3 regions of the Streptomyces sp. NPDC007346 genome follow, and region 3 is predicted to be linked to each of the others. Evidence: riboswitches for the same ligand, from Rfam matches in the RefSeq annotation. Region 3 holds a riboswitch; each other region holds the start of a gene.

Region 1 (7,093 bases), on a different contig from region 3:
GAGAGCAGACCGAGACAGGCGCAGACCTCGACGTCTTCGTTCTGTTCCTTGATCGCCTCGATGGTCCGGGTGACCCGGTCCACGTCCCGGTCCGTCGGCCCGCGCCCGCTCGCCACCAGGCAGACCCGCTTGGCACCGCCCGCCACCCCGGCGGCCGCGGCCTTGGACGCCTCGTCGGGCTTCAGCCAGGTGTACTTGAGGATCCCGGCCTTGGAGCCGAGCCGCTGCGAGCAGTACGAGCAGTCCTCGGGGCAGAGCCCCGACTTCAGGTTGACCAGGTAGTTGAGTTTGACGCGCCGCCCGAACCACTGGCGGCGTACCTTGCCCGCGGCGGCCACCACGTCGAGCAGGTCGTCGTCGGAGGTCGCCAGCACGGCGAGCGCTTCATCGCGGGTCGGCAGTTCGCGCCGCAGCCCCTTGTCCACCAGCGTGTTCAGCAGGTCCATGAAAGACGATCCTGGCTTACGGCACCACCTCCAGCCAAGGAGGAACCGGACAGGAGACGTGGGCGAGGGTGTGTGTATTGCCACACCCTGACCTGCTGCGCACCCCGCTAGGGTCTGTGAGCTGCCTACAAAAGGGACCGCCCTATGTCCTTCGCCCCGCCCTTCGCCCCGTTCGACTGGATCGACGACGAGGCCCGCCGCCGGGCCGAGGCCGGACTCGTCCGGTCCCTGCGCCCGAGGAGTGCGGAAGCCGGGCTTCTCGACCTCGCGAGCAACGACTACCTGGGCCTCACCCGGCACCCGGAGGTCGTCGCCGCCGCGGCCGGCGCCGCCCACCGCTGGGGCGCGGGCGCGACCGGATCACGGCTGGTCACCGGCTCCACCGCGCTCCACGCCGAACTGGAGCGGGAACTCGCCGACTTCTGCGGCTTCGAGGCGGCCCTCGTCCTCTCCTCCGGTTACGCGGCCAACCTGGCGGCCCTGACGGCACTGTCCGGGCGCGGTTCGCTCATCGTCTCCGACGCCGGCAACCACGCCTCCGTCGTGGACGGCTGCCGGCTCTCCCGTGCACGGACCACGGTCGTCCCGCACGCCGATCCGGACGCGGTCGCCAAGGCGCTCCACGGCCACGGAGGGCGGGCGCTCGCCGTCACCGACTCGGTCTTCTCGGTCGACGGGGACGCGGCACCGCTGACCGCGCTGGCCGAGGTCTGCCGCGCCGCGAACGCCGCCCTCGTCGTGGACGACGCCCACGGCCTCGGCGTCCTCGGCGACGGCGGTCGTGGCGCCCTCGCCGCCGCCGGGCTCGCGGGCGGCGAGGGGACCGTCGCCACGCTCACCCTCTCCAAGTCGCTGGGCAGCCAGGGCGGCGCGGTCCTCGGACCGGCCCGGGTCATCGACCACCTGGTCAACACGGCCCGTACGTTCATCTTCGACACCGGCCTCGCCCCGGCCGCGGCGGGCGGGGCGCTGGGCGCGCTCCGGCTGCTGCGCCGGGAACCGGAACGGGCGGCCAGGGCCCGGGAGGTCGCCACCGCGCTGTACGGGCAGCTCACCGCCGCCGGGCTGACCGCGGTCCGGCCCGACGCGGCGGTCGTCTCCGTCCGGGCCCCCTCCGCGGACGCGGCGGTGGGGTGGACGGCCGACTGCCGCGCGGCCGGGGTCGCGGTGGGCTGCTTCCGCCCGCCGTCGGTGCCGGACGGCGTCTCCCGGCTGCGGCTGACCGCGCGGGCGGACCTCACCGAGGAGCGGATCGGAGCCGCGGTGGCCACGATCGTCGCCACCGCACCCCGGGAGGCCCTGATTCCGCTCGGCTGACCCCGCGCGGCTCAGCTGACCCGGGGAGGCTCAGCTGACCCGCGAGGCTCCCTGACCCCGCGAGGCTCAGCCGACCCCTCGCGGGTCCAGTCCGGCCACGAAGGTGGTCCAGGCCGCCGCGGTGAAGCGCAGCGGCGGCCGTTCCACGTCCTTGGAGTCGCGTACGGCGAGGAGCGCGCCGCCGGGCTCGGGGCCGTAGAGCCGTGCGGCCTCCACGCAGTTGTTCATTCCGGTGGAGCGGCTGCTGCGTCGCCACGGCGGTGGCCCCGCGGTGGAAGGTGACGCGTGCGGTGCGAGACGGTCGGACATGATGCCCCCCTCGGGCAGTCGGACGTCCTAACGAATGCCGCGGCGGATCGCGGCGACGAGCTCCAGCGATTGGTCCGGCGTCAGTGCGTGCGCCTGCAAGGTGCGGAAGGCCGAGCTGTACGCCTCGAGGTCTTCTTTCCGCTCCAGATAGAGGCTACTCGTCAAGTGGTCAAGAACGACCACATCCAGATCAGAAATGTTCGGAAAGGAGAAGATAACGAAAGGGCAGGTGAGTCCGACGTGACCGCCGACGGAGAACGGCAGTAACTGAAGCTCCACATGGGGGAGTTGGGCCACCTGGGTCAGATGGTCCAGCTGATCGCGCATCACCTCGGGCCCGCCCACCCTCCGGTGCAGCACCGCCTCGTCCAGCACGGCGGTGAACCGCAGCGGCGGCTTCGCGCGCAGCACCCTCTGACGGGTCAGCCGCACCTCGACCAGCGAGTCCAGATGGTCCGCGGGCAGGCCGTCCAGCGAGGCGCGGGTCACCGCCCGCGCGTAGCCGGCGGTCTGGAGCAGCCCCGGCACCACCGAGGTCTCCAGGCTCCGCACGGTGTCGGCCTGGGACTCCAGGCTGATGAAGTCGCGGTACTGGGGCGGGATCAGCCCCCGGTAGGCGTGCCACCACCCCGCGCCCCCGCCGCCCGCCGACCCGGCGAGCACTTCGAGCAGGGCGCGCAGCTGTGTGTCGCGCACCGCGTAGGTGTCGAGCAGGCGCGTCACGTCACCGGGGCTGACCCCGCTGGCGCCGGTCTCGATGCGGCTCACCTTCGACTGGTGCCAGCCCAGCAGGCGCGCCGCGTCCCGGCTGGTCAGTCCGGAGGCGTGCCGCAGACTCCGTAACTCCTCGCCGAGCTTCCGTCGTCGGACGACGGGGCCGTGCAGCATCCGGGTCTCCTCGCGCTGTGCGGAACGGAACGGGACGGGTCCGATACGCACCGCAAGGTTCGGGCCCGCAGAGGGGCCAGTGTGCCCTTCGTCCGGGTTGTGTGGGACCCGAATTCACCGCTTCGAGCGACAGATATATGCATATCTTGGTCGAACGTCGTTACAGCGAGCTTCAACAGTGGCAGTCTGGCGCGAAGCACCATCCTGGCCGACTGCCGGTCGGCCGGGGCGCGAAAGGGACGGCGTCGCCATGGCAGACCATCAGGAAGCAACCGTCACCCTGCCGAGCGATCCGGCCTCGGTCTCCTCGGCCCGTAGACATGTGGCCAGGACCTTGGCCGAATGGGGCCTCTCGGAGGACACGGAGCTGGCCGACACCATCCGGCTGATCATCTCCGAACTCGCCACCAACGCGGTCCAGCACACCTTCGGCCAGTCACCCACCTTCACCGTGGAACTGCGTCTCGAACGCGACGAGGTCCTACGCCTGGGCGTGACGGACAGTCACCCCCGGTGGCCTCAACGGCTGCCCGCCGCCGTACGGCAGGACAACGGGCGGGGCCTGATGATCATCCGGTCGCTGGCCAAGGAGTACGGCGGGCGGCTCACGGTCGTCCCGACGGCCGAGGGCGGCAAGACGGTCTGGATCACGCTGCCCTGGGCCGCACCCACCCAGGGCTGACCGCGCGGCTCGGGGACCGGCCGGTCCAGGAGGAGGCGGCCCGGTCCGGGGACGGGACAGCCCCGGTTCGTGGACCGGCCGGCGCCGGTGGCCGCGCCACCCGCGTACCGCCTGAGCGGTACGCGGGCGGCGGCGGCGCGGCGCTCACCGGACCGGGGCGGGAAGCGCCGCCCGTACCGTCCCGGCCGTCCCTGCCGCCCGCAAGGGAAGAGCGTCCGGTCGGTGGGTCAGCGGACCCGTCCGTACCAGACGCTCTTGGACCAGATTTTCGCCAGTCGTACCACGTCCCCTGTTTTGGGGGAGTGCCAGATCTTCCCGGACCCGGCGTAGATGCCCACGTGGTAGACGCTGCGCCCGGAATGGAAGAAGACCAGGTCGCCGGGTTTCCGCTTCGACGCGGTGATACGGGTGGTCTTGTTGTACTGCTGCTGTGCCGTGCGGGGAAGCTTCTTCCCGGCCTTCTTGAACGAGTAGAGAGTCAGCCCGGAACAGTCGAAACGGCTGGGGCCGGCGGCCCCGTACTTGTAAGGAGCCCCCTTCTTCGACGCGGCGACCTTCAGCGCCTTCGCCGAATGGGTGGCGGCCTCGGCGTCGTTGACCAGGCCTGGCGCCAGCATCGAGGAGGTAACGGCAAGGGTGAGTACGGAAGCCGTACCGACCCGGGTGAGCAGAGACGGGACATGAACCTGCGCAGACATGCGCAACCCTTCGTCAGCCGCCTGTGAAGGATGACCTGTCGGGTTCGGGCTGGCGAAGTTGCCCGGCCGCGTGGAGCGGCTTCACCCCGAGGGCTTCCCGGTCTCCCGGTCGGCCCGTTGTACTCGGGTCCTCCACTCCTGCCGATCCACTCCTGTCGACCAGTCATCCGGGAGGCGGCAGGACTCGGCGTCCACCCGGACCGCCCCGCCGCGGTGGCGGGGGCTTGTCGTCCCAGGGATCTTGACTCACCAAGTGCCGGATTTCCGAGTTGAAACGGCGATTTGTGAGTCTCCTCACCACTGACCCGTTCGGGTGGACAGAGCGCATTCGCGCCCGCCGACGAGCCGGGCGCACACCCTCGTACCAGCGACGAAAGGGCGCATTTCGAGTACGGCCCACGCGCGGAACGCAAGTTGGGCCGTCGCTCGCGCGGGTGATCTCCTACGCCGAACGAGCGAGGAAAACCGATCGCCGGACCGGGCGTGTCGCACGGCGTGGTGACCGGCCCGCTCCCGTAATGCGCTCCGGGCGCGTGGAGCGGCTCGGTCCCGGTCCGGCGGCAGGGCGACCCGGCCCGCCCGACGCTCGTGGCCTCAGCGGGCCAGGGAGAGGCCCGCGAGCTCCAGGCACGCGGCGACCGACGCCGTCTCCGCCTCGTCCAGTCGGCGCATCGGCGGGCTCATCACATTGGTGTCGATGATCCCGCGCAGCATCAGGGCCGTCTTGAACGCGCCGAGGCCCGCGGCCGTGGCCGAAGCCGTGCCGGGACGGGCCGCACGGACGATGTCGAACAGGCCGACGAGCCGGTCCTGTTCGGCCCTGGCGGCGGCCCAGTCACCGCGTACGGCGGCCTCGTGCAGCCGCACGTAGCCGTGCGGGTCCACGTTGCCCAGGCCGGGTACGGAACCGTCGGCGCCGCTCAGCATCATCGCGTCGACCACCAGCTCATGGCCGGTCAGGACGGAGAACCCGGACAGGTCGCGGGCCCCGATGACCAGCCGGCGGAAGGAGCCGTCGTCCCCGCTGGAGTCCTTGACCCCCGCGAGCACCCCGTCCGCCGCGAGCGGCAGCAGGAGTTCCGGGTCCAGCTTGCTGTGCACGCAGACCGGCACGTCGTACGCCAGGAGCGGCAGCTCCACGGCCGCGGCGATGTCCCGGAAGTGGCGGTCGATCTCGGTGGCGTGGGTGCGCGTGTAGAAGGGCGCGGTGGCCACGACCGCGTCGGCACCGAGGGCCGCCGCGGCGCGGGCCCGCTCGATCGCCCGGTTGGTGGTGGTCTCGATGGCGCCGACGAGGACGGGCACCTGGCCCGCGGAGGCCGAGGTGATCACCTTGATCACCTCGTCCTGCTGCGAGGGCGTCAGATAGGCGGTCTCGCCGGAGCTGCCGAGGGCGAAGAGGCCGCTGACACCGGCTTCGAGGAGATGGCCGACGACCCGCTCCAGCGAGATGCGGTCGAGCTCGCCGTCCGCGGTGAGCGGGGTGACGACGGGCGGGATCACTCCGGAGTAGGAGGGGGTGGGGGCGGTCATGCGGTGCTCCTTGCGGGCGTTACGGGGGTCCGCTTCCCGGCGGGGGAGGCGGGGCTCTGGGGGTGGACGCAGTGCCAGCGGTGCTCGTCGGGCCCGAAGGTCTCGGCGGGGAAGACCGTGGCGCACTCCGCGTCGGCCTTCCAGCAGCGGGTGCTGAAGGGGCAGCCGGGCGGCGGGTTGGTGGCGGAGGGCACCGGGCCGGTGAGCACGATGCGGTCCGTCGCCTCCAGCAGGCTGGGGGTGGCGGAGAGCAGCGCCTCGGTGTACGGGTGGCGGGGGGAGCCCGCCACGTCGGCGGCCCGGCCCTCCTCGACGATGCGGCCGAGGTAGAGGACGGCGATGCGGTCGGCGAGGTAGCGCACGGTCTGGATGTCGTGGGAGATGAACACCATGCCCAGGCCCAGGCGTTCGCGCAGGTCGACGAGGAGGTTGAGCACCTGGGCGCGTACGGAGACGTCGAGCGCGGAGGTCGGTTCGTCGGCGACGATCAGCTCCGGTTCGAGGGCCAGGGCGCGCGCGATGGCGACGCGCTGGCGCTGGCCGCCGGAGAGCTGTCCGGGCAGCGCGGCGAGGGTGTGGCCGGGCAGTCCGACCAGGTCGAGCAGCTCCTCGACGCGGGCCTCGCGGGCCTCGCGTGTGCCGCGCCGGTGCACGTCCAGCGGATCGCGCAGGATCTGGCGGACCGGGAGGCGGGGGTTGAGCGCGGTGGAGGGGTCCTGGAAGACCACGCCGACCGCCGAGCCGAAGTCCTTGCGCCGCTCGGCGCCCGTCATGTCCCACAGGTCGCGCCCGTGGAAGAGGACCTCGCCCTCGGTGGGCTTCTGGAGTCCGGTCAGCACGCGGGCGAGGGTGGACTTGCCGCAGCCGGACTCACCCACCAGTCCCACGATCTCACCGCGCCTGACCTCCAGGGTGGCGTCGGTGAGCGCGTGTACGGCATCGCGGCTGAATATGCCGCCGCTGCGCGCCTTGTGGCGTACGTGGACGCCGTCGAGCCTGATCACAGGGCGCTCCTTTCCAGCTTCTCGGCGAGGGCACCGGCCGGGTGATGGCAGGCGTAGCCGTGGTCCTGCGCCGTGCCGCGCACGGTGAGCAGGGGGGTGGTCGTGCGGCAGATGTCCGTGGCGGCGCCGCAGCGGCCGGCGAAGCGGCAGCCCGCGCCGAAGCCCTGGGGCGCGGGGACGACCCCGCGGATCTGGTGGAGCCGGTCGGCGCCGGCC
Region 2 (7,093 bases), on a different contig from region 3:
GACGGCGTCCGGGCCGTCACCGGCCTCGCTGACGCGCAGGCTCAGGTCGTCGGCGGTGGAGCTGCCCGTGTAGCCGTGGTCGGCCTCGCAGTTGGGGTCGCCGCAGGCGGCGGGCTCCAGGTCGATCCGGGAGACCGCGCCCCAGCCGATGGTGAGGACGACCTCGCGGGGCAGGGTGCCCGGGACGTACTTCTCCGGGTTGGCCACCACCCGGCTGACCACGACGGAGGAGATCCGGTCGAGCTTGACCGACTCGGTGGAGGTGGTGGCGTACGGCGTCGGGGAGCTGGTGTCGGCAGCCTGCTCGTCGGTGTGGCTGACGATGAACCGGTGCTCGGTCAGGACGAGGACCGTGGCGTGGCGGCGGACCTCGTTGGAGTCGAAGGTGGTCTCCTGGTGGACCAGGTACGAGGCGACCGGCTCCCCGCCGACGGCGGCCTCGACCGCCTCGGCCACGAGGGCCGGGTAGTAGCCGCTGCGCTCGATCGCCGCGCGCAGCCCCTGGGTCGTCGTACCGGTCTTTGCCATGTGCACCATCCTACGGGGGGCCGGTGACTGCCCGGGACGCCCCGGCGGCCCGGGAGGGGCGGGTCAGTAGTTCGGGAGGCGGCGGGGGCCGAGGTCGCCGCGCGGGGGCGGCGGGGCCAGGCGGACCCCGGCGCCGAGCACGGTCAGCCCCTGGGGGGCCACGACCACCGGTTCCAGCGCCACCGAGACCACTTCGGGGTGGTCGTCGACCAGCCGGGACAGCCGCAGCAGCAGCTCCTCCAGGGCCGGGGTGTCGACGGGCGCCGAGCCGCGCCAGCCGAAGAGGACCGGGGCCGCCTTGATCGACCGGATCAGCTCGGCCGCGTCACGGTCGGTGGCCGGAACCAGCCGGTGCGCGGTGTCGCCGAGCAGCTCGGAGGGGGCGCCCGCCAGGCCGAAGGAGAGGATGGCCCCGGCGGCGGCGTCGATGGACGCCCGTACGACCGTGTCCACGCCGCGCGGGGCCATGGACTGGACGACCGGGAGGAGCTCGGCGGGCTTGCCGAGGAGCTCGGTGAACTCCCCGTACGCCCGGCGCAGGGCGCCCTCGTCCGCGAGGTCGAGCCGTACGCCGCCGAGGTCGGCGCGGTGGCGCAGGTGGGGTGCGGTGGTCTTCAGCGCCACCGGGTAGCCGAGGCGGGCGGCCGCGGCCACGGCCGCCTCGGGGTCGGGGGCCGGGAGCGTGGGGCGTACGGGGATGCCGTAGCGGCCGAGCAGCTCGCGGGCCTCGTCGTGGGTGAGGGCGCGGCCGCGGGGGTCGGGGGCGGCGCCGAGCAGGGTGTCGATCAGGGCGGCGGTGCCGGGCTCGTCGGTGGTCTCGTCGAGGAACTCGGGCACCTTGCCGGGGGTGGCCGCCTGGCGCCGCCACTGGGCGTACTTCACGGCCTCCGCCATCGCCCGTACGGCACGTTCGGCGGCCGGGTAGGCGGGGATGCGGCCGGGGGACCGGTCCTCGGGCTCCGTGGGCCGGTCCGCCGGGGGCGCCGCGCTCGCCGTCCCGGCCGCCCCGGGGCTCGTCTGCGCTCCCGGCGGGCCGGGGGGCCGGCCGGCGAGCGTGGTGGGCCGGGTGTGGGGTGCGGCGGTGCTGCTGGCGGCGGCCAGGGCCTCCGCGAGGCCGCCGATCTCCACGTGGACGACGGCGACGGGCTTGGCCGGTCCGCCGGCCGCGGCTCCGCGCAGGGCGGCGGCCAGCACCTCGCCGTCGCCGGTCTCGGCCTCGCCGTCCTCCCCCACCCACGGGATGGCGGTGACGATCACGGCGTCGCAGGTCCCGTCGGCGAGCGCCTCGGCCAGCGCGTCCCGGAAGTCCTGCGGGGAGGCGGCCGTGGTGAGGTCGCGCGGCGGGCGCGGGCGGAGCCCCTCGGCCAGGCAGGCGTCGTACGTGAGGAGGCCGAGGGACTCGGAGTTGCCGAGGATGGCGACCCGGGGGCCGGCCGGGAGCGGCTGGTCGGCCAGGAGCAGCCCGGCGTCGACCATCTCGGTCACCGTGTCGACCCGGATGACGCCCGCCTGCCGCATCAGGGCGGAGACGGTGGCGTCGGGGATGCGGCTGACCGGGACGGCGTGGCCGGGCGGGTTGGTGCCGCTGTGCCGGGCGCCCTTGACCACGACGACGGGCTTCACGGCGGCGGTGCGGCGGGCGAGGCGGGTGAACTTGCGGGGGTTGCCGAGCGACTCGAGGTAGAGGAGGGCGACGTCGGTGTCCGGGTCCTCGAACGAGAACTGGAGGAAGTCGTTGCCGGAGACGTCGGCCCGGTTGCCCGCCGAGATGAACGAGGACAGGCCGGCGCCGCGCCGGTGGAGGCCGGAGAGGAGGGCGATGCCGATCGCGCCGGACTGGGTGAACAGGCCGATCCGGCCACGGGCGGGCGACTCGGGGGCGAGGGAGGCGTTCAGCCGGACGGACTCGGCGGTGTTGATGATGCCGAAGGCGTTGGGGCCGATGATCCGCATGCCGTACGAGCGGGCCTGGCGGACCAGTTCGCGCTGGAGCTCGCGGCCGGCGGAGCCCCGCTCGGCGTAGCCGGCGGAGAGGACGACCAGGCCCTGGACCCCGTGCTCGCCGCAGTCGGCGACGGCCTCGGGGACCCGGTGGGCGGGGACCGCGATGACGGCGAGGTCGATCCGCTCGTCGATCTCGCCGAGCGAGCGGTGGGCGGGGACCCCGTCCAGGGTTGCGAGGCCCTCGTCGAAGGCGCGGTTCACGGCGTAGGTACGGCCCGTGAAGCCGGCGCCGAGGAGGTTGCGCAGGACCGTGCGGCCCACTCCCCCGGGCGTGCGGCCGGTGCCGATCACCGCGACGGAGCCGGGGGCCAGGAGGCGCTGGACCGAGCGGGCCTCGGCGCGCTGCTCACGGCCGCGCTGCACGGCGAGGGACTTCTCCGTGGGTTCGAGGTCGAGCGTGAGGTGGACGGAGCCGTCCTCGAAGCTGCGCTGCTGGGTGTAGCCCGCGTGCCGGAACACCTTGATCATTTTGTTGTTGGCGGGGAGCACCTCGGCGGCGAAGCGCCGGATACCGCGCTCGCGGGCGACGGCGGCGATGTGTTCGAGCAGCGCCGAGGCGACGCCGCGGCCCTGGTGGGCGTCCTGGACGAGGAAGGCGACCTCGGCCTCGTCGGCGGGGGCGGAGGCGGGCCTGCCCTGTCCGTCGATGCGGTCGTAGCGTACGGTCCCGATGAACTCGCCGCCGATCGTGACGGCCAGCCCCACCCGGTCGACGTAGTCGTGATGGGTGAAGCGGTGCACGTCCCGGTCGGAGAGGCGGGGGTACGGCGCGAAGAACCGGTAGTACTTCGACTCGTCGGAGACCTGCTCGTAGAAGCTGACCAGCCGCTCGGCGTCGTCCGTGGTGATCGGCCTGATGCGCGCGGTGCCACCATCGCGCAGCACCACGTCCGCTTCCCAGTGGTCGGGGTACGCGTGATGCGGACTCAGCTCCGGCGTGGGCTCCATGGGCCCAGCCTACGGCCGCCGTCCCGGTAGCGGAGGGGTCGGTGCCGGGGCAGTCTGAGGACGACCCGGACGAGGCCGGCCGGAGGGAAGGCCGGGCACAGCATTGCGCACCGCATGAGAGACTGGTCTAGACAACCGTTGATATGTGAAGGGCAGAACCATGGCTGAGCGCCGCGTAAACGTCGGTTGGGCCGAGGGCCTGCACGCCCGCCCCGCTTCCATCTTCGTCCGTGCCGCCACGGCCTCCGGCGTCCCGGTGACGATCGCCAAGGCCGACGGCAACCCGGTCAACGCCGCCTCGATGCTCGCGGTGCTGGGCCTGGGCGCGCAGGGCGGCGAGGAGATCGTGCTCGCCTCCGACGCGGACAACGCCGAGGCCGCCCTGGACCGTCTGGCGAAGCTGGTCGCCGAGGGACTCGAAGAGCTTCCCGAGACCGTCTGACGAGCCCGAGACCGTACAACGGCGACGGACGTGAGCCGTGGTTCCCCTGGCCGGGGGAATCACGGCTCTTTCGTTGTTCCGGACGCCGGAACATCGGGCACTCAGTAATTGTCCGGGCAGCGCGAACAAAGCCATCGGCAATTGCTTCCCTTTTTATACGGCGTCCTTGTTAATGGCGGACACCCGTGATGTTTACGCCATGTTGCGAAGAACTCACCCGGCGCTGCGGCGCCTCGCGCCGGGCGGGGCGGCGCAGCCGGTGGGCCCCGGCGGTCCGCTCCGCGTGGTGGGCGGTCAGCGCCCTGGCCCGCTCCGCGTCGCCGCGCGCCACCGCGTCCACGATGGCCCCGTGCTCGGCCCAGGAGTCGACCGGCCGGGCCGGCTGCTCGACGGCGTACATCCAGGCGGCCTTGTACCTGAGCTGGGTGAGCAGGGCGATGAGGCCGGGGCTGCCGGAGGCCTGGGCGAGGGTCTCGTGGAACCAGCCGCCCAGCGACCGCAGATCCTCCCCCTCGCCCCGGCGAGCCCGCTCCTGGCCCAGCCTGACCAGGCCGCGCAACACCTTGAGGTGGGCCTCCGTGCGGCGCTGGGCCGCCCGTGCCGCGCCGAGCGGCTCCAGGAGCATCCGCACCTCCAGCAGGTCGGCGGCCTCCTGCTCGGTGGGCTCGGCGACACAGGCCCCGGCGTGCCTGCGGGTGACGACGAACCCCTCGGACTCCAGGGTGCGCAGCGCCTCGCGCACCGGGACGCGGGAGACCCCGTACCGCCGCGCCAGCAGCTCCTCGGTGAGGCGGCTGCCGCGCTCGTAGACACCGGAGACGATGTCGTCACGGATTGCCGTGCATACCGAATGCGCGGGAATGCGCATGTCCGAACCTCCGCCTCAATCCCCGCGAAACGCGGCCGGCCGACGCCTGTTCCGTGACTCTATTGCAATCCGCCGCCCTTTCCGACGGCAGGCCGGAATTGATGGATATCTTCTGGCCGGGGCGGAGGCGAAGAGGCCCGGTACGGGGGTTTTCCGGCGCATCGCCGAAGGCCCCGGCGGGAAACCGGGGCCTTCGGGTGGCGAGGGGCGCGAGGCCGGGTCAGACGTTCAGGCCGTGCGAGCGCAGATAGGCGACCGGGTCCAGGTCCGAGCCGTACGCCGGGGTGGTCCGGGCCTCGAAGTGGAGGTGCGGGCCGGTGGAGTTGCCGGTGGAGCCGGAGAGGCCGATCCGCTGGCCGGAGGTGACGCTCTGGCCGACGGAGACGGCGATCGAGGAGAGGTGGCCGTACTGGGTGTACGTGCCGTCCGTCATCCGGAGCACGATGTTGTTGCCGTACGCGCCGCCCCAGCCGGCCTCGACGACCGTACCGGCGCCGACCGCGACGACGGAGCTGCCGGAGGCTGCGTGGAAGTCCACGCCGGAGTGGCTGCCGGAGGACCAGAGCGCACCGCTCGACTTGTAGCCGGTGGAGACGTACGAGCCGGCGACCGGGAGGTGGAAGGCGTTCAGGCGGGCGCGCTCGGCGGCGCGGGCGGCCCTGGCCTTCTCCTCGCGGACCTCCTCGGCGCGGGCCTCGGCCTTGCGCCGGGCCTCCGCCTCCGCCTTGGCCTTGGCCTTGGCCTTCGCGGCCCTGGCCTTGGCCTCGGCGGCCGCCTTCGCCTTCGCCTTCGCGACGGCTTCGGCCTGCTGGTGCTGCACCCGGGCCTGGGCCTCGATCTGCTCGGCGAGCGTGGCGTCGAGGGTGATGGCCTGGGTGAGCGCGGTCTCGGCGGCCTGGGGGGCCTCGGCCTCCGCTGCGACGGCCGGGGAGGCCAGGGAGCCGAGGACTCCGGTGGTGGCCAGGGCCGCGACGCCGGCGGCCTGGGCACGGCGGCGCGTCAGGCGGCTGGGGGCACGGTGCTTCCCGGTGGCACGGGTGAACGCCATGGAGGGGCTGATCCTTTCCTTCCTTCTCGCCTACCGGGTTAGCTGACGGGTTCGGAGCAGGAAGGTCTCCTACGGGTTCCCGCGCCGGTTGACGGCACGGGTCTCCGATTCACCCCAGGGACTGCGTGGGTCCCCGGCTCCCCAGGCTCGCGCCTGACGGGGACTCGGCGATGGCTGCCCGGCGCCGCGGACGCGGCATACGGGTGACGGACAGCCGGGCCGACGCTAGGCGGGGCGACTTCCCATCACCAAACGGACAGGGCGATATGTCGCGCATCCCACAGGACGGAAAGGGAGTTAAACCACCAAGACGGTGAGGTGGGGATCAAGTGGACAAAAGGGGAGGACCCTGGCGGGCAGTTGTCCGCCAGGGTCCTTTGCCTCGGTATGCCGAGGTGTCCCGGTGTGCCGAGGTGTCCGCGTGTGCCGACGGCGCGTCAGCCGCTGACGACGGTCACCTCTCCGATGCCGAGCGCCTTCACCGGCTCCGCGATCTGCCCCGCGTCCCCCACCAGGACCGTGACCAGCCGGTCCACCGGGAAGGCGTTGACCACGGCCGCGGTCGCCTCCACGGTGCCCGTCTCGGCGAGGCGGGCGTACAGCTGGGCCTGGTAGTCGTCGGGCAGGTTCTGCTCGACCTGGTCGGCCAGTGTGCTCGCGACCGAGGCCGCCGTCTCGAACTTCAGCGGGGCGACGCCCACCAGGTTCTGCACGGCCGTCTCGCGCTCGGCGTCGGTCAGCCCTTCGGCCGCCAGCGTCCGCAGGACCTTCCAGAGGTCCTCCAGCGCCGGTCCGGTGGACTCGGTGTCCACCGAACCGCTGATGGCGAGCATCGCCGCGCCGCCGGAGTCGGGGCCGGTCGAGCGCATGACCTGGGCGAAGGCCCGTACGCCGTAGGTGTAGCCCTTCTCCTCGCGCAGCACCCGGTCCAGCCGGGAGGTGAGCGTGCCGCCCAGGCAGTACGTGCCGAGCACCTGCGCGGGCCATACGCGCTCGTGCCGGTCGGCGCCGATGCGGCCGATGAGCAGCTGGGTCTGGACCGCGCCGGGCCGGTCCACGATGACCACCCGGCCGGTGTCGTCGGCGGTGATCGGCGGGACCGGGCGGGATTGGCCCGCGTCGCCCGACCAGTCGCCGAGGGTGTCGGCGAGCAGGGCGTCCAGGTCGATGCCTGTGAGGTCGCCGACGATCACGGCCGTCGCGGTGGCCGGGCGGATGTGGGCGTCGAAGAAGGCCCGCACGGCGGCGGCGTCGA
Region 3 (7,093 bases):
GTCATCGCCTCCGGCTTCTGCGCCGGCCTGGCCCCCGGGATGCACCCCGGGGACCTGGTGGTCGCCGAGGAGACCCGGGACGCGGACGGCGACACCCCCTGTGCCGGCACCGGGCTGCTGGTCGCAGCCCTGGCCCGTGCCGCCCCCGGCAGCACCGTCCACACCGGCCTCGTGGCCGGCTCCGACCACGTCGTACGCGGCCCCGAGCGGGCGGCGCTGCGGTCCACCGGGGCCATCGCGGTGGACATGGAGTCCGCCGCGACACTGCGCACCGCCCTGTGCCACGGGCCACGCCCGGTTGCGGCCGTCCGGGTGGTCGTGGACGCTCCAGAGCATGAGCTCGTCCGCATCGGCACGGTCCGCGGAGGAATATCGGCCTTCCGCGTTCTCCGTGCCGTCCTTCCGGCTTTCTACGAATGGCACCGTTCTTTACTGCTCCCCAGGAGGTGAGCCAGATGGCCATGCCGCTCCGTCAGTCCATCAAGGTTGCGACGTATCTCTTCGAACAGAAGCTCCGCAGGCGTGAGAAGTTCCCGCTGATCGTCGAGCTGGAGCCCTTGTTCGCCTGCAACCTCGCGTGCGAGGGGTGCGGGAAGATCCAGCACCCGGCGGGTGTCCTGAAGCAGCGCATGCCGGTCGCGCAGGCAGTGGGCGCGGTGCTCGAATCCGGTGCCCCCATGGTCTCCATCGCGGGCGGCGAGCCGCTGATGCACCCGCAGATCGACGAGATCGTGCGCCAGCTCGTCGCGAAGAAGAAGTACGTCTTCCTCTGCACCAACGCGATGCTCATGCGCAAGAAGCTCGACAAGTTCACCCCGTCGCCCTACTTCGCCTTCGCCGTGCACATCGACGGGCTGCGGGAGCGGCACGACGAGTCGGTCGCCAAGGAAGGCGTCTTCGACGAAGCCGTGGAGGCGATGAAGGAGGCCAAGCGGCGCGGCTTCCGCGTCACCACCAACTCCACCTTCTTCAACACCGACACCCCGCAGACCATCATCGAGGTCCTCAACTACCTCAACGACGACCTGAAGGTCGACGAGATGATGATCTCGCCCGCCTACGCCTACGAGAAGGCGCCCGACCAGGAGCACTTCCTCGGCGTCGACCAGACCCGCGAACTCTTCAAGAAGGCCTTCGCGGGCGGCAACCGGGCCCGCTGGCGGCTCAACCACTCGCCGCTCTTCCTGGACTTCCTGGAGGGCAAGGCGGACTTCCCCTGCACCGCGTGGGCCATCCCCAACTACTCGCTCTTCGGCTGGCAGCGCCCCTGCTACCTGATGAACGACGGCTACGTTCCGACGTACCGTCAGCTCATCGAGGAGACCGACTGGGAGAAGTACGGCCGGGGCAAGGACCCGCGCTGCGCCAACTGCATGGCGCACTGCGGCTACGAACCCACGGCCGTCCTCGCGACCATGGGCTCCCTCAAGGAGTCGCTGCGCGCGGCACGGGAGAGCGTGAGCGGGAACCGGTGACCTGATGCCGGCGAGGGGGCCGGTGGCCCCGGCCCCCTCGGGGAACGTACCGACTCGACCGAACGTACCGAAGGAGAAGAGCGGGCGATGACGGACGGCGGGCCCCAGGGTTTCGACCTGGGACGGCTCCTGGCGGAGCGCGGCGGCGAGCGGTACGAGCTGCACGCGCGCCACCTCAACCACCAGCTGCCGCGCATGCTGCACACCATCGGCTTCGACAAGGTCTACGAGCGGGCCGAGGGCGCGTACTTCTGGGACGCCGAGGGCAACGACTACCTCGACATGCTCGCCGGGTTCGGCGTGATGGGGCTCGGCCGGCACCACCCGGTCGTCCGCAAGGCCCTGCACGACGTGCTCGACGCCCAGCTCGCCGACCTCACCCGCTTCGACTGCCAGCCGCTGCCCGGCCTGCTCGCCGAGAAGCTGCTCGGCCACAGCCCGCACCTGGACCGCGTCTTCTTCGGCAACAGCGGTACGGAAGCGGTCGAGACGGCGCTGAAGTTCGCCCGGTACGCCACCGGGAAGCCCCGCGTCCTGTACTGCACCCACGCCTTCCACGGGCTGACCACCGGCTCCCTGTCGGTCAACGGCGAGAGCGGCTTCCGGGACGGCTTCGCCCCGCTGCTGCCCGACACCCCGATCGAGCTGGGCGACCTGGACGCGCTGCGCCGGGAGCTCAAACGCGGGGATGTCGCGGCCCTGGTCGTGGAGCCCATCCAGGGCAAGGGGGTGAACGCCGCGCCGCCCGGCTTCCTGCGCGAGGCCCAGGAGCTGCTGCACCGGCACAAGGCGCTCCTGATCGCCGACGAGGTGCAGACGGGGCTGGGCAGGACCGGCGACTTCTACGCCTACCAGCACGAGGACGGTGTCGAGCCCGACCTCGTTTGTGTCGCCAAGGCGCTCTCCGGCGGCTATGTGCCGGTCGGCGCCACGCTCGGCAAGGACTGGATCTTCCGCAAGGTCTACTCCTCCATGGACCGGGTCCTGGTCCACTCCGCGAGCTTCGGCTCCAACGCCCAGGCCATGGCGGCGGGGCTCGCGGTGCTCACGGTGATGGAGGACGAGGAGACGGTCGCGAACGCCCGGCGCACCGGCGATCTGCTGCGGGAGCGCCTCGCGGCGCTGGTGGACCGCTACGAGCTGCTGCACGAGGTGCGCGGGCGCGGGCTGATGATCGGCATCGAGTTCGGCCGGCCCGCCTCGCTGAAGCTCCGCAGCCGCTGGACCGTGCTCCAGGCCGCCCGCAAGGGGCTCTTCGCCCAGATGGTCGTGGTGCCGCTGCTGCACAAGCACCGCATCCTCACCCAGGTCTCCGGCGACCACCTGGAAGTGATCAAGCTGATTCCGCCGCTGGTCATCGGGGAGGCGGAGGTGGACCGTTTCGTGGCGGCGTTCACGGAGGTCATGGACGACGCGCACAGCGGCGGCGGCCTGATGTGGGACTTCGGCCGCAACCTGGTCAAGCAGGCCGTGGCCAACCGCTGAGTTCTTGCCTCCTGGGCAATTTATTTGCCCGGGAGGAAAGTTCCTGGCCCAATGGAGACATGAATCCTCCGGACGAAGGGGTGGCCGACGAGCTCCCCGGCGTCGCGTCCCGACTGCGCGACCTGCGCCACGGGCGCGGCCTCATCCTGGAGACCGCCGCCCAGCGGGCCGGCCTCTCCCCGGCCCACCTCTCCCGGCTGGAGACGGGCCGCAGACAGCCCTCGCTGCCCATGCTGCTGGGCCTCGCCCGCATCTACGGTACGACGGTCTCCGAGCTGCTCGGCGAGAAGCCGCCCGAGCGGGAGGCGATCATCCGGGGCGGCGCCTTCGAGGGCGCCGAGGCCGACGGCTGGATGTACCGCAGGGCGGGAGGTTCGGGCCGCGCCATGCAGGCACTCAGGGTCCGGGTTCCGTACGGAGCCCAGGGCGACCTGGTGCGGGTGCACCCCGGCGAGGAGTGGCTGTACCTCCTCGAAGGGCGGCTGCGGGTCGCCCTGGGGGAGACCGTGCACGATCTGGACCCGGGCGACAGCGCCCACTTCGACTCGCTCACACCGCACCGAATCGCCGCCCTGGACCGGGGCGGGGCGGAGCTCCTCTTCGTCCACTCCCTGCTCCAGAGCCCCGCGGCCGAGCTCTGCCTCGGCAACGCGCTCCACGCGCGCTGACCCCCATTCGTCCCACCGGCCGCGAGGCCGGCAGAGAGGACCGTCATGTCCGATTCCGAGCGCTACGACCCGTTGAGCCCGAGACACCCCAAAATCGCCAAGGACTCGCAGGAGCGGCGGATGCCGCGCGGTCTGGTGATCCGGCTCGTGGCCTACCTGGTGGTCGGCCATGTGCTCGCGGCCTTCCTCTACCTGCTCTTCATGGTGGCGGGCGCCGAGTGACCGCTCAGCCCTGGTCGAGCAGCCGCTCGCGCAGCCGCTCCCGGGTCTCGGCGGAGACGTTCAGCCCCTCCGCCAGGTAGCGGTCCGTCGTGCCCCAGGTCTCGTCGATGGCCGTGAACGCCGCCGTGAGGTAGGAGGCCTGCGCCCCGAAGAGCGGGTTGAGCAGCTCCATCACCTCGGCGGACATCCCGGTCTCGGACATGTCCGAGCGCTGCACCTTGTACCGGCGGTGGGGGTCGTCGGACTTGAGGTAGTCCGCCTCGATCGCCTCGCGCTCGACACCGACCGCGAGCAGCGAGACCGCGATCGAGAGACCAGCCCGGTCCTTGCCCGCCGCGCAGTGCATCAGGGCGGGCACGCTGTCCTGCGCCAGCGCGTGCAGTACGCGGCTGTGCTCGCCGGTGCGGTCCAGGATGGTGGAGCGGTACATGTCGATCATGCGCTCGGCGGCCTTGCCGTGCGCCAGGATCGAGCGCAGCTGTTCGATGTTCCCGTCGCGCACCAGCCGCCAGAACTCGGCTCCGTCGGCCGGGTCGGTGAGCGGAATGCTGACATTGCGGACACCGGCCAGCTCGATGTCGTACCCGTCGAGCTTGTGGTCGGCGGAGTTGCGGAAGTCGAAGACGGTGTGCAGCCCGAGCCCGCTCAGGAAGAGCGCGTCCTCGGCGGTGGCATGCGCCAGGTGGCCGCTCCGGTAGAGCCTGCCGAAGGCGGTGCGCCGCCCGTCCGTGGTGGGGAGCCCGCCCACGTCGCGGAAGTTGCGGACTCCGGTCAGTGCGGTCTCGGTCGGCGGGACCTGTGGCACCTGCTGCGTCACGGTGGCTCCTGGAATCTCTGGCGTCGGCGCGGCTCTCCGGCGAGGGCGCTCCTGTGACGATACGACATCGATTCACCGGGAAAACGGCGGTCCACTGACAGGTTGTCAGGGCTCGCGCCCAGGGTGTGTCCGTATTGGTGTATTTCGTGGAACATGCCCTGCTAATGGGGGAGATGGGATTCCGTAGGTGAGCGGGATCATATCCGTGACGGACCGTGGCGGCGGCGCCCGGACGCTTTCCCGGTATCCGTAAGGAAAGCCAAGATCCGTAATCCACGGAGTGTGACGGGAAAACCGGAGCGATATTGAATCGATGATTCCGGTGTGCAACCGACGGCTTGTTCCGCTCGTCCTGACTCGCTTACGGTCACGTCAATCCGGACGGACCGCCTAATCCTGCCGCCGCCCGGAATTCGCACCCACCCACTCACGCGTGGCAGGAGCGGGGGAACCAGGTAAGCCGCCGGCCCGGAGCGATCCGGACCGGCTCGGGGTGAAGTCGCCACCCGGCGGCCGGGCATCTCCAGCCCGAACCCGACAGCTCACCTCGCAGGCGCCGGAGAGGAACTTCCCCATGCCCGCACAGGGTAAGCACCGTCGTCCCAAGTCCGGCCCGATCCACCGCGGCGTCCTCGCCGCGGGCACCGGCGGCGCCGTACTCGCGCTCCCGCTGATCGGCGCCACCGGCGCGCACGCCGCGGAGAAGGCGGCCCCCGCCGCCAAGCCCGCCGCCGCCTCGGCCACCGCCGCCCAGTCCGCCCCGCAGGCCGCACCCGCCAAGGCGAAGGCCGCCCCGAAGACGTACTCCGTCGTCTCGGGCGACTACCTCGCGAAGATCGCGGCCGAGCAGCAGGTCAAGGGCGGCTGGCAGAAGCTGTACCAGGACAACCGCTCGACCGTCGGCGGGAACCCCAGCCTGATCTTCCCGGGCATGAAGCTCACCCTCGGGGCCAAGGCGTCCGGCTCGGCCGCCCCTGCGGAGGCCAAGAAGGCCGCCCCGGCCCCCAAGGCCGCCCCGAAGAAGGCCGCCCCGAAGAAGGCCGCCCCGAAGAAGGCCGCGCCGAAGAAGGCGGCCCCGGCCCCCGAGGCCGCGCCGAAGGAAGCCCCGAAGGGCGACACCATCTCGGCCGACGACTCCGAGCGCTCGGGCACCTCCGCGCAGACCGGCTCGTCCCGGTCCACCGGCTCCGGCTGGACCGCCCCGCTGGACAGCGCCAACGTCACCACCCAGTACCGCGCTTCCGGCTCCAGCTGGTCCAGCGGTTACCACACCGGCTCGGACTTCCGGGCCGCCTCCGGCACGCCCGTCCGCGCCATCGGTCCGGGCACCGTGGTCTCGGCCGGCTGGAGCGGTTCGTACGGCAACGAGGTCGTCATCCGGCACGACGACGGTATGTACTCCCAGTACGCCCACCAGTCCTCGCTGAGCGTCTCCGCCGGCCAGACCGTCTCCGGTGGCCAGCAGATCGGCCTCTCCGGCTCGACCGGCAACTCCACCGGCCCGCACCTCCACTTCGAGGTCCGCACCGGCCCGAGCTACGGCTCGGACGTCGACCCGATCGCCTACCTGCGCCAGCACGGCGTCTCCCTCTGACCCGAGGGCGACACAAAGTGACCGCGGGGGGGTGCGCGGCTGCGCACCGCCCCTCCACTTATTCCGGCTTTACTCAAATCTGACCGGGTGGTCTATCTCACCACCCGTCAACCCCGTATTACGGTCGCGTAGGTCACATTGAACGGTGCAGGATATGTGCTTGTGGCAGACGATTCGAGAACCCAGCAGCAGAACACCATCGGGTCGTACGCGGCGATCGGGGACAGTTTCACCGAGGGCGTCGGAGATCCCGGCCCCGACGGCACCTTCGTCGGCTGGGCGGACCGGTTCGCGGTTCTGCTCGCCGACCGACTCCCGGCCCCCGACGCGGCGACGAGCCCGGACGAGACCCGGCACGGCGCTTTCCGTTACGCCAATCTCGCCGTACGCGGACGCCTCCTCGACCAGATCGTCGAGGAGCAGATCCCCCGCGCCAGGGAACTGGCCCCCGACCTGGTCAGCTTCTGCGCGGGCGGCAACGACATCATCCGGCCCGGCACCGACCCCGACGATCTGGCCGAACGCTTCGAGCGGGCCGTCGCGGAGCTGACCGAGGCGGTCGGCACCGTCATGGTCACCACCGGCTTCGACACCCGGGGCGTTCCGGTGCTGCGCCACATGCGCGGCAAGATCGCCACGTACAACGTCCATCTGAGGGCCATCGCCGACCGCTACCACTGCCCCGTGCTCGACCTGTGGTCGCTGCGCTCGGTCCAGGACCGGCGCGCCTGGGACGCCGACCGGCTCCACCTGTCGCCCGAGGGACACACCCGCGTCGCGCTGCGCGCCGCCCAGGTCCTCGGCCACGACGTGCCGGCCGACCCGGACCAGC

The links. A riboswitch is a leader RNA that binds a small molecule or an ion and turns the genes downstream of it on or off. The one in region 3 is predicted to bind cyclic di-AMP.
Positions count from the first base shown of each region.
Region 1: another riboswitch for cyclic di-AMP. It lies ahead of AB0917_RS29340 (C40 family peptidase); the one in region 3 lies ahead of AB0917_RS22170 (LysM peptidoglycan-binding domain-containing M23 family metallopeptidase).
Region 2: another riboswitch for cyclic di-AMP. It lies ahead of AB0917_RS30850 (M23 family metallopeptidase); the one in region 3 lies ahead of AB0917_RS22170 (LysM peptidoglycan-binding domain-containing M23 family metallopeptidase).

Region 1 covers NZ_JBEYKR010000159.1:6,527-13,619, reverse strand. The annotation lists gene bioB (biotin synthase BioB) at 1-446, opposite strand, end outside; gene AB0917_RS29360 (8-amino-7-oxononanoate synthase) at 591-1,763, shown strand; gene AB0917_RS29355 (DUF397 domain-containing protein) at 1,830-2,072, opposite strand; gene AB0917_RS29350 (helix-turn-helix transcriptional regulator) at 2,100-2,960, opposite strand; gene AB0917_RS29345 (ATP-binding protein) at 3,211-3,642, shown strand; gene AB0917_RS29340 (C40 family peptidase) at 3,870-4,340, opposite strand; cyclic di-AMP (ydaO/yuaA leader) riboswitch at 4,344-4,530, opposite strand; gene AB0917_RS29335 (dihydrodipicolinate synthase family protein) at 4,935-5,873, opposite strand; gene AB0917_RS29330 (ABC transporter ATP-binding protein) at 5,870-6,877, opposite strand; gene AB0917_RS29325 (dipeptide/oligopeptide/nickel ABC transporter permease/ATP-binding protein) at 6,874-7,093, opposite strand, start outside.
Region 2 covers NZ_JBEYKR010000184.1:2,751-9,843, forward strand. The annotation lists gene AB0917_RS30830 (DUF5998 family protein) at 1-528, opposite strand, end outside; gene AB0917_RS30835 (GNAT family N-acetyltransferase) at 592-3,480, opposite strand; gene AB0917_RS30840 (HPr family phosphocarrier protein) at 3,641-3,922, shown strand; gene AB0917_RS30845 (GntR family transcriptional regulator) at 4,092-4,790, opposite strand; gene AB0917_RS30850 (M23 family metallopeptidase) at 5,011-5,838, opposite strand; cyclic di-AMP (ydaO/yuaA leader) riboswitch at 5,852-6,018, opposite strand; gene AB0917_RS30855 (pitrilysin family protein) at 6,276-7,093, opposite strand, start outside.
Region 3 covers NZ_JBEYKR010000088.1:22,197-29,289, forward strand. The annotation lists gene AB0917_RS22140 (1-hydroxy-2-methyl-2-butenyl 4-diphosphate reductase) at 1-450, shown strand, start outside; gene hpnH (adenosyl-hopene transferase HpnH) at 456-1,475, shown strand; gene AB0917_RS22150 (aspartate aminotransferase family protein) at 1,563-2,960, shown strand; gene AB0917_RS22155 (XRE family transcriptional regulator) at 3,020-3,628, shown strand; gene AB0917_RS22160 (DUF6126 family protein) at 3,674-3,850, shown strand; gene AB0917_RS22165 (tyrosine-protein phosphatase) at 3,855-4,667, opposite strand; cyclic di-AMP (ydaO/yuaA leader) riboswitch at 5,078-5,238, shown strand; gene AB0917_RS22170 (LysM peptidoglycan-binding domain-containing M23 family metallopeptidase) at 5,242-6,261, shown strand; gene AB0917_RS22175 (SGNH/GDSL hydrolase family protein) at 6,424-7,093, shown strand, end outside.